Regions from separate parts of the Paenibacillus sp. FSL R5-0407 genome, predicted to be linked through region 1. Evidence: riboswitches for the same ligand, from Rfam matches in the RefSeq annotation. Region 1 holds a riboswitch; the other holds the start of a gene.

The links. A riboswitch is a leader RNA that binds a small molecule or an ion and turns the genes downstream of it on or off. The one in region 1 is predicted to bind glycine.
Region 2: it holds a riboswitch for glycine, as region 1 does, so the genes downstream of both, NYE70_RS17145 (amino acid permease) here and sdaAB (L-serine ammonia-lyase, iron-sulfur-dependent subunit beta) in region 1, are expected to answer to the same signal.

The regions. Positions count from the first base shown of each region.
Region 1 covers NZ_JBBPAX010000002.1:58,395-64,201, forward strand. The annotation lists gene NYE70_RS19670 (LOG family protein) at 1-535, shown strand, start outside; gene sdaAA (L-serine ammonia-lyase, iron-sulfur-dependent, subunit alpha) at 630-1,511, opposite strand; gene sdaAB (L-serine ammonia-lyase, iron-sulfur-dependent subunit beta) at 1,527-2,192, opposite strand; glycine riboswitch at 2,357-2,472, opposite strand; gene NYE70_RS19685 (ABC transporter ATP-binding protein) at 2,534-3,523, opposite strand; gene NYE70_RS19690 (ABC transporter permease) at 3,539-4,339, opposite strand; gene NYE70_RS19695 (ABC transporter permease) at 4,336-5,112, opposite strand; gene NYE70_RS19700 (cellulase family glycosylhydrolase) at 5,320-5,807, opposite strand, start outside.
Region 2 covers NZ_JBBPAX010000001.1:3,611,873-3,617,679, reverse strand. The annotation lists gene NYE70_RS17160 (DHA2 family efflux MFS transporter permease subunit) at 1-975, opposite strand, end outside; gene NYE70_RS17155 (TetR/AcrR family transcriptional regulator) at 1,101-1,655, shown strand; gene NYE70_RS17150 (DinB family protein) at 1,732-2,229, shown strand; glycine riboswitch at 2,374-2,454, shown strand; gene NYE70_RS17145 (amino acid permease) at 2,599-3,978, shown strand; gene NYE70_RS17140 (FprA family A-type flavoprotein) at 4,169-5,401, shown strand; gene NYE70_RS17135 (NAD(P)/FAD-dependent oxidoreductase) at 5,418-5,807, shown strand, end outside.

The DNA of each region.
Region 1 (5,807 bases):
TTACGGCCAAGGGGCGGCCGAGCTGGGCAAAGAACTGGCTGCAAGGAAGCTTACTCTTGTTTACGGGGGCTCCAGCGTGGGGTTGATGGGTACTGTTGCCGATACGGTGCTTGCGGAAGGCGGAGAAGCCATCGGCGTGCTGCCGACTTTTTTGGAAAACCGGGAAATTGCTCACAAGAACCTGTCCGAACTATATATCGTGGATTCCATGCACGAAAGAAAGGCCAAGATGGCCGAACTGGCGGATGGCTTCGTGGTTCTGCCAGGAGGAGCGGGCACGATGGACGAATTTTTCGAAATATTCACATGGGCGCAGTTGGGCCTGCATCGCAAGCCCTGCGGACTGCTGAACACGAACCGTTACTACGATCCCCTGATCACCATGATCAATCATATGGCCGACGAGCAGTTCCTTCAGGAAAAGTTCCGTTCCATGACGCTTAGCGACACGACTCCCAAAGGACTGCTGGATCAATTTCTATCTTATGAACCTCCTGCGGTAAAAACGTTTATGACAACCAAGCAACAGGTTTAATCTCAAAATAACTGTACAACCTGACAGATGGCCTGGAATGCCGAAGAGGTATAACATAATTTCAGTATAAAAAAACAGCCGCCCAAAAGGGCGGCTATTTTTTGCGTGCTCGCAGTTCCTTCATGATCTTGCGGCCGGTCGGAGTCTGAGCCAGACCGCCTTGGGCGGTCTCCCGGTGCCGGCTCGGCATGGCGGAGCCGACCTCCAGCATCACGTCGATCACCTCGTCGGACGGAATGGCGCTTCGCACACCGGCCAGCGCCATATCTGCAGCCGCCAGCGCATTGACTGCCCCGAATCCGTTACGGACGATACAGGGGATTTCGACGAGGCCGCCGACCGGATCACAGATCAAGCCGAGCGTATTTTTAAGAGCCAGCCCGACCGCATGCACCGCCTGCTCCGGCGTGCCTCCGCGCAGTTCCACCATAGCCCCGGCCGCCATGCCGATCGCCGAGCCGACTTCCGCCTGGCACCCGCCTTCGGCGCCGGAGATGAACGAATTGTTGGCGATCACGTAACCGATCGCCCCGGCGCAGAACAGCCCCCGCACCAGATGCTCGTCGTCCCAGCCGAAACGTTCCTGGGCGCTTACGAATACGCCGGGAATGATACCGCATGAGCCTGCCGTCGGCGTCGCGACGATCCGCCCCATGGAAGCGTTGACCTCCGACACGGCCAGGGCATAAGCCATCGCCTGGCAGGCGATGTCTCCTGCTGACGATTCTTCACGCTTCCGGTATGCCTCCACCCTTTTGGCATCACCGCCCGTCAATCCGCTGGGCGATTTCGTTTCCTCCGTCAATCCTTTATGCACCGCGCTTTTCATGATTTGGTAATATTCCGTCATGACCGTCATTATCTCGGCCGCGGATTGGCCGGTCTCTTCAGACTGATCCTGAATCATAATTTCCGAAATCGTCTTGGATTCACTCTCACACAGTTCCATGAGTTCCTGCAAATTGCGAAACCGCATCGTACCCGCTCCCTCCTAAGTCAGATGAATATATGAAACCCGGCTGACGTAAGGCAATGAGGTAACCTCGCCAATCAGCGGTTCAGGAATGGCCGAGTCCGCTTCCACCACAGTAAGCGCTTCTCCTGTCCTGCCCTTCCGGTCGGTAATAATATAACCTATATTGACGTCCGCTTTACTAAACAAAGCGGTAATCCCTGCCAGCACGCCCTGACGGTCGGCATGAGCCACCACCAGCGTAGGCAGCTCGCCGGAGCTCTTCACTTCGAATCCGTTAATGTTGCGGATCACGACGGTCCCCCCGCCGATGGAAGCCCCAATCACTTCGCATCGCTCTTCCCCGGAGGTCAAATTTATTTTTACTGTATTCGGATGAGCTCCAGGCGCCGTGCCGGTTGAAAAGTGCAGGTTCACTCCGGCCTCCTCCGCGTTTTGCAGAGAATTGCGAATCCGCTCGTCATCCGTGCGGTAATCCAGGATACCGCCCACTACCGCAAGATCCGTGCCATGCCCCTTAAAGGTCTCGGCAAACGAACCATAGAAGCAAATATCGGCCTCCGTCGGCTCGGCACCGAGCAATTGTCTTGCAAAGCGTCCGATCCGTACCGCTCCGGCGGTATGGGAGCTGGACGGGCCGATCATCGCCGGCCCGATAATTGAGAACACATTCTTGAATCGCATCGATATCTCCCCCGGCTGCTCTTATTCCTCAAGAAAGTCAAGTCATGCAAAAAGGACAGGAAAAGGCCAATTGCCTCTTCTCTGTCCCGGTTACCAGAAAGTTTAATGTCCCTCATCACTCGGACACGTACCCCTTGGGTGGCTGAACGCTCTCTCCAGAGTCGCGTCGGATTATGGTCCTGTTACCTGAGAGATTCATGACTGGCGCGCAAGGCCTGCCCTTTGCTCCTTCGGTGCCGCTCATTCCTGCAAGGATGGCGGGCTCTCCCATAATCGTCATTCGCGTATATTATAGTTTGTATTAAATGTAATTTGAGCAGGTAGAAATGTCAAGTTCTGGCTCAGGAGGCGGAAAAGCTGCGGATAACCTCCTCAAATTCCGGCTCCTCCATCGCAATATCGTCGATCTCGCCCCAGGTGCCCACGATTCGGATGATCTCCATCGTGCTGACCTCGGTACGGTTTGCCTCGATCATAACGGTATCGTCCTCCATGCCCGTCACACGGAACAAATGAGAATGAGCGCGGCGGTCCAAATCCTCCGGTACATGATAAGCCCCACGGAACTTGATCCGGATGGATGTCGGCAGCCCGATCATCTCCCGCAAGGACGGGATGGTTCCATCATACGTGAGTTGCCCGTGATCAATGACCATGACCCGATTGCACAGCTGTTCGATATCGTCCATGTCATGCGTGGTCAGCAAAATCGTTTTGCCGAAATCCTGATTCAGTGTGCGCAAAAACTGCCTGATATTGACTTTCGCGTGCACATCCAGCCCGATCGTCGGCTCGTCGAGAAACAGCAGCTCGGGATTATGGAGCATGGCGGCTGCAATATCCGCCCGCATCCGTTGACCAAGGGACAGCTTTCGCACTGGCGTCTCCCAAAATTCATTCAGATCCAGCAGCTCTGCAAACTGATTCAATCTTTGATTTTTATCGGCCGGGCTGACATCGTACATTTGAGCCAAAATATCATAGGAATCCTTAACCGGAAGATCCCACCAAAGCTGACTCCGCTGTCCGAACACGACGCCGAGCTGCCGCACCGCTTTCCGGCGGTCCTTGTGCGGGTTCCAGCCGCCCACGGACACCTCGCCGGAGGTGGGGTGCAGGATCCCGGTCAACATCTTTATCGTGGTCGACTTTCCCGCTCCGTTCGGACCGATATAGCCGACAAATTCTCCCCGTTCCACTTGAAAGCTGATGCCGCGCACCGCCTCTTTATGCCGGTATTCCCTGGAGAATAACGTGCGTATGCCGGAAAATCGGCCTTCCCGAACAACCGGGGTCTTAAACTCTTTATATAAATTCCGGGCTTCGATCATTGCTTAACCCCTCCCCTAGCTTCCCGTACTTTGGTATCTAGTGATGCCGAACCGCCAGAAGCGCAGGCTTGCCGCAAGACAGACGATCGCCACGCCTGCCGATGCCGCGAGCACCCATGCCCCCAACTCGCCCCGTAAAATATAAAGGGACGGAATGTAATTCACGAAGCCTACCGGGATTACGATCAGCAGCAGAGAGGACATCCACTTGGGATATATCGAGAGCGGGTACTGTGCCGCTGTACGGGCCGCATCCTCCGTGAATGTCTGCAGTTCGCCGATCCGTGTAGTCCAAAAGCCGATCGTAGCCGTCGCGAGACCGATCGAGAACAAGATGACCGCGCCCGTGCCAATAATAAACAAAGTGGATGGCACAGCGGTCCAACCGACTTGCCCGCCCTTCATCATCCCTCCGAGGGACCAGCAAAGGATGAACCCGCCCTGCAACACTTCGCCGAGCATAATCCGGAAATTTTGCGGCATCAATGCAAGCAGCACCGGCATTGGCCGGGTCAAGAGCTGATCGAAATCGCCGCTGACGAGGTATTTTTCCAAATGATGCACCTCATCGGCAAAGGTCCGGTACAGTGTTTTGGACAAGGTCATTACCGCGAATAAATAACCCACCTCATAGATGGACCAACCCTGGATAGCGCCGAATTTATGCAGTACAATCGCGACCATCAGAAACTCGGAGATCTGGATCAGGGCGGCCAACACCGCCGCAAGCAGGAAATTAAACTTATATTGCATCCGGCTTCGGATACTGGTGCGGATCAACAGCCGGTACAAGGTCAACCAGGATTTAAGCTTCATCCTCCCTGCACCTCCACTTTCCGTCGCACCACTTTGGTCGCCAGAAGACAGAGAACCGTCAGAAGCGCGCACCAAAACAGGGTTCCCCATAACCAAAAGGCATTACCATAGCCGAGATACACAGTCGTGGGCACATATAACAGATAAGGATAAGGAGACATCCAGGCCAGACTCTCCAGCGGTCCCGGCAGCCATTCGAGCGGAATAAAAAATCCGGCAAGCAGATTGATAAGCGCGTGATTGCCCCAATAAAGCCATGACGACTCGGTTGTCCATAATGCGCTGACTCCTATGAGATAATTCAAGCAAATGGATAAGTAAGCAGCTCCGGCCAATCCGGCAGCGGTGTGCAAATAAGTAATTCCATGCTGTGGAGTCTGAAGCGAAAACACAAAAAAGTACAGGAGATAAATCGGAATGGATTTGTAAAGAAGCTGGTAGGCGATTTGCCCGCATTCCCTGGCCGCCATATGGCTGAACAGATGAACGGGACGCATCAGATCAAGCGAGATTTGACCGGTCCTGACGGCTTGCGGAATACCGAGACCGTTCGAGATGAAGCTGGTAATCCAGAGCGCCGCCTGGGTAAAGGCGATGTAGCCGACCATTCCCTGCGTTCCGTATTCCCCCAAAGGGTGATCCCGGCCCAGGCCGATCCAGATGCACGCGTACATGAACCCGAACATGGCGCTAGCGAGATTGTGCACCATATGCGCGCCGCGGTATTGAAGGTTGCGGGCATAGGCTTTGGAAGCCAGCGTGAAATAGAGCATAAGTATAGCACCTCCGATAAGCATAATAGACGCTGAAATCCGTCCACTTCAGACAAGGCGATTTTGCAAGAAGGACACTATCATACCTTAATATTCCAAGCCGGACAAGAGGTTTCTTGAGATAAAATAAGTAGTTCGCACATTCACTCCGTTACGAAAAAAAGAAGTCCAGGCCTTTACAGGCACAGGACTTCGATTACAAATCCTTTATTCTGCCGAAACTTGCCCCTTCACGACGGTTCCCTTCTTTGTGAGCTTGTAATTCACAATCTCGCCGCTCCAGAAATGGAATTTCAGAATGACCTCTCCGTCTTTCACCTCTTTGAAAAATTCAGGCAAAAGCTTGATTTGGTCGGTCGCGAACGAAGGTGCGAAGGTGTATCCGAACTCTTTGAAAGAAGTCCAATCCTGCGGTCCGGCATTCCCGCCGCCAGGATATACCGCCTCCATCGTGGCAAGCTGGTTCCCGTTAAATACTGTAGGAATCGCAAATTCTTCAGTGGACCCGGAGGCATTGAAGAGCTCAGGCGTTTTGTTGACAACGATTTTAAAATTCCATTCCGGACCGTAGCTGAAACGTGCGTTGACAATAGCGTTTTGGCCCAAATGTCCGGCCGCCGTCAATTTCGTGAGCCGGCTGGCTTTAAGAATCAGCTCTTCCCCGTTCAATTCGTAATCTTCGCCCTGAACCAGTT
Region 2 (5,807 bases), on a different contig from region 1:
ACCCGGCAATAAGAGCAGCCCTGCGTCAAATGCCGTGAATCCGCGGCCGTTCTGCAGATAAATAGGCAGCAAGATCATGTCTGCGTACATCATCATCGTAACTAATACGTTAATGATAGAGGTTACCGTGAAGACTTTATTTTTGAAGACAGACAGGTTTAGCAGTGGATCGCCGGACTTGACTTGCCGAATACAGAATAGGGCGGTTATGACGATGCCGATGCCTAAGGACAGGATGACGATTAGATCGTCCCAGCCTTTACTGCCCGCACTGCTGAATCCGTATAACATCAAACCGAATCCGACGGTGGATAAAAGAACGCTTATGACATCAAGCTTCGACTTAGACGTTTCGGATACATTGACTAAATACTTGAAGGCTAACGCTATGACAATAAGGACAAGCGGGATGAGACCGATGAATAACCAGCGCCAAGAGTGATACTCGACTATAAATCCTGAGAGAGTCGGACCAATCGCAGGAGCAAAAATCATGGCCAGTCCAAGCAGCCCCATAGCACTGCCTCTTTTTTCAACGGGGAAAATCGCCAGCACGACACTCATCATGAGCGGCATGACGATTCCTGCACCGGCAGCTTGGATCATTCGACCCAACAATAGCACCATAAAGCTTGGCGCCGCCGCACAAATGATGGAACCGATTAATAAGAACGCCATGGCGCTAATAAATAACTGACGCGTCGAGAAGCGTTTCATTAAATAAGCCGTAACCGGAATCAATATTCCGTTGACCAGCATGAATCCCGTGGAAATCCATTGTACGGTCGTTGCCGTGACATCAAATACATCCATCAGATTACTCAAGGCGACATTCAATAATGTCTGATTAAGTGTGGATAAGAAACAGCCAAAGATTAAAATGGTGAGTAAAATCCCTTTGTTGATTTTCTTTATGTCTTCTTGCATTGCTGATGTCCTCTCCTCGTTGCTTTTGCTTTTTCGACATAGTGTCAATAAAATATATCTTATCAATATTTAAGATTGATGCCTATTTGCAATTTTCCTGAAAATGTCGACTAATCGACAGAAGAAGCGGATTGGTTGATGAAGTGACAATTAAACGATAATCGAGGGATGAAATGCCTGAACAAAAAAGAATCGACCCACGGGCCGTTCGCTCAAGAAAGATGCTGAAGAATGCCGTATTTTCATTACTGGCCGAACATATGGAAATTTCCCAATTGACCGTCCAAAAAATTGCCAACCGTGCAGAACTAAACCGGGCAACGTTTTATTTGCATTATGAGGATATTAATGACTTGCTGCGCCAGATTGTACATGAGATCTTTGATGACTTATCCATGAAAGTCGAGCCGCTGTTACAGGTGCCAAGCAACGACGAACAACAGCAGCTGGTTACATTTTTAAACTACTTTTATGAATACCGGAGCATTTTTGCCGTATTGGTTGAGCACACAGGCTTCAAAACCCACCTGTCCAACTTATTGAAAAGCTCTATAGAAAAACGTAGAGGAGAAAGGAACATAAATTCCACAGAGAGGGTGGCCTCCGTCGATATTGTTGCAGCATCGCTGCTGGGAATTATTATTTGGTGGATTAAGGAGGATACTGAATATAGCGCTGAATACATCGCGGATCAGATTACCCTGATGTACAAAAGGAGATATTTGTAACAGTGACAAGGTCTGTCACTATTAGCGTTTAAGATAGACTTGAAAGATAACATATTCGAAATAAGGAGATGAAATGATGTATAACACAGTTGGAGATTTTATCGTCGAATGGAAGAACGAAGCGGCATTAACCCAGAAGGTGCTGGACGGCTTGACCGATGAATCGCTCTCGCAGCCGGTGTACTCCGATGGCCGCACGTTAGGGAGGATTGCGTGGCATTTCGTTACGAATATTCCGGATTATTTAACGGAGTTTGGAGTCTCGATGGAGAAAGTATCGAATCAAGATGAAGTACCAAGTGCAAAGAAGATGGCGGAAACTTTTAAGACAGTTAGCTCTCAAGTGGTGAACGCTCTTCAAGAGCAGTGGAGTAATAGTACGTTGAAGAAAACCCAGAATGCCTTCGGAAGAGAAGAGTCTAACGCAACCATCTTCATGGGATTGATCAAGCATATTGCCCATCATCGCGGTCAAGTTACTGTATTGATGCGCCAAGCCGGATTGCCGATACCTGCTGTATATGGCCCCTCGAAAGAAGGTTGGGCTCTAATGGGGATCACTCCTCCGCGTTGAGGCTTGTGATTCACCGGTATAGCGACTTTTATCACTGATTAAATCATCACATCGCAAGTATTATGGTAAAATATCAGAACGGCAACAGAACTTCAATAATTTCATAATTCGCAAGCTATGATTGCTATGGATCACACTATAGCAGGAGCAGCTTCTGGAGAGACTGCGGGATTTCCGCGGCGCCGAAGGGTTCACAATCTCAGGCAAAAGGACAGAAGAGTACTGAATATTTATTTGTCATGCTGATCGCAATCGCTATTAGCAGGGCAAATACTATTTCATATTCTTTATGAACCGGGAGATTGGATGACATCCAATCTCTTTTTTGTTTTTTACCAAAGTAATGCAAACATTAAGGGGGAACTAGGTATGGCACAACCGGAATTAAAGAGAGAGCTGGCCAATCGGCATGTTCAACTCATCGCCATTGGCGGCACCATCGGTACAGGATTGTTTTTGGGTTCGGGCAAAGCGATTCAACAGGCGGGTCCGTCCATCATGATTACGTATCTGCTCGTGGGCATCGCCGTATTTTTCGTAATGAGAGCGCTGGGAGAACTGCTGTTATCCAAAGCGGGTTATCAATCGTTTACGGACATTGCCGAAGATTATCTCGGACCGCGAGCCGCATTTATCACTGGCTGGACTTATTGGTTTTGCTGGATCATGACAGCGATGGCCGACGTTATCGCTGTGGGCGTATACGTGCAATATTGGTTTGATATCCCGCAGTGGATACCGGCCGTCATCTGCCTGATCATTTTATTGGGGCTCAATCTGTTAACCGTCAAAAACTTTGGAGAACTGGAGTTTTGGTTTGCGTTAATCAAGGTCATCACAATTCTCGCTTTGATCGGCATCGGGATCATTTTGCTGATTATGGGATTCAAAACGGATGCCGGATCGGTCACGATCACGAACCTCTGGAAACATGGAGGAGTATTTCCGAACGGTGTCACAGGCTTTTTATTTTCCTTTCAAATGGTGGTCTTCGCTTATGTTGGCGTGGAATTGGTAGGCGTATCGGCAGCCGAAACGTCCAATCCGGAAAAAAACATCCCATCGGCAATCAATAAAATACCGCTGCGGATTTTGTTCTTCTACGTTGGCGCTCTTTTCGTTCTGCTGTGCATCAACCCGTGGACTCAGCTCACGGCGTCGGAAAGTCCTTTTGTAAAAACCTTTAGTTTGGTAGGAATTCCGCTTGCCGCAGGCATTATTAACTTTGTTGTATTGACTTCGGCCGCTTCGGCCTGCAACAGCGGGATGTTCTCGACAAGCCGGATTCTCTATAATTTGAGCAAGAACCGGCAGGCGTCGCCGCACTTCGGAAAGTTGAATAGAAATCATGTGCCGGGGAATTCGCTATTCATTTCTACGCTGGTCATCTCTGCGGGGGCTCTTTTGAGCAAGCTCGTTCCGGAGCAGGCCTTCGGAATTGTGACGACCATAAGTGCCATTTGTTTCATCTGGGTTTGGGGCGTCGTTCTCGTATGTCATATCAAATATAAGAAGACCCGGCCTGAGTTGCAGGCTAAATCGAAGTTCAAGGCTCCTTTCACGCCGGCCGTGAACTATGCCGTCTTAACGCTGTTCGCCGGAATTCTCATCATTATGCTGATCGCAGCGGAAACGCGTCCGGCTTTATTGTTTACGCCGCTATGGTTTGTCCTGTTGTTCATCTTGTATTCGATCGGAAGCAGGAAGGGAAGAAGCAGTCAGGATCAGAACATGATCCATAAGCAGTAAGGACGAGCAAGATTAAAGCAGGATACTCTTTTCCATTTGGAAAGGGGGATCCTGCTTTTTTTAACAGTTAGATGAGTCTGTGATAAATTTCTCATTTTGTGATTCAAATCCTGATTCATTTTTTGAAAGTGGGATAGGATGGGGTCAGTCAGTTAAACACAACGAGCCAATAGGAGGGCGAGACATAGAGATGAACAAAATCGAGATAGCCAAGGACACATACTGGGTAGGAAAGATTGATGATCGTGAGGTGCCGTTCCACCGTTTGATTCTTGCTAAAGGGACAACGTACAATGCTTATTTGCTCAAAACAGCCAAACCAACCGTTATCGATACTGTAGATATGGAATTCGGGCGTGAGTTTGTGGAGTATTTGAGTGAATTTATTGATCCGAATGACATCCAATACATCGTTATTAATCATACGGAGCCTGATCATTCCGGCGGTTTGGCAGCACTCGCGGGCAGAGCGCCTAACGCAACGATTGTGTGTACGGAATTAGCGGTTGGCGAGTTGAAAGAAATGTATAAGCTCCATTCGAGAAACTTCCTGGTTGTAAAGGATGGCGACACGCTGGATATCGGCGGCAAAACATTGAAATTCAAGGAAACGCCTTACCTGCATACTGAAGAAACGATGATAACGTATTGTATCGAGGATAAGGTTTTGTTCCCTTGCGATATTTTTAGTACCCATGTGGCCGCGACAGAATCGCTCTTCGCAGATGAAGCCGGCTATGATATTACGGATGATTTCATCGGTTACTATAATGCCATTATTCACCCGCACCGCAGATACGTGCGCACCTTGATTCAGGCGCTGGAGGATCTGGATGTTCAAATGATCGCCCCTTCGCACGGCTATATTTTGCGCACGGATATTCAGAAATACATCGACATCTATGCCACTTTAAGCGCCAATGCCGTAGAAAACAAGCGAGTAACGATCGTCTATACAACCATTAAGAACAATACAAAGAAAATAGCCGAGCAACTCAAGCAATTCTTTGAAGAAAACCAAATTCAGGCGACGGTATTTAATTCGGATAAAGCAGATAAAGCGGAAATCATCGCCAGCATTCAAGCCGCTGATGCCGTATGGATCGGAAGCTCGACCAAATACGCGGATATCATCGGGAACCTGGAAGAGTTGTTGACGGATCTGAAGGAAATGAATTTAGAAGGCAAGATTGCCGCCGCATTTGGTTCTTACGGATGGAGCGGGGAAGCGATTGAGGTCATCCAGGACTATCTTTTACAGACGAATATGAATGTACAGACCACTTCCCAAGTCATCAAATCAACGGGAATGACGCATGTTGAGTTTCCGGTTCGGATCCGATTTTCCCCTAAAAATGAACAGTCGAAAAAAATTGAGCACGCCGCCGCTTTTGTTGCCGATTTGCTGCAAAGCGCGATCTAAGGGATGAGGTGAAATTATGACGAAGAACTATTGTATCATTGGCACGGGTGTCGCTGCGGTCAACGCGGCAAAAGCCATTCGGGATCAAGATCCGGAAGGGAATATCCGCTTGTTTGGATCTGAGGATTCGTTGCCTTATAACCGCATTAAGCTGTCAAAGGATTTGTTCGCCGATTTGCGTAGTGAGAAGGTGCTGATCAAGAAAGAGGCGTGGTATCAGAAGCAACAAATTCAGACGCTTCCAAACACGGCTATTGCTCAAATCGATGTAGAAAGCCATGTACTAATGACTTCTTCAGGTGAGCGTATTTCCTATGATAAATTGTTAATTTGTACAGGTGCGAAGAACCGAAAGCTGCCGCTTCCCGGTTTTGACAAGCGCGGGGTGTATACGATCCGCGAACTG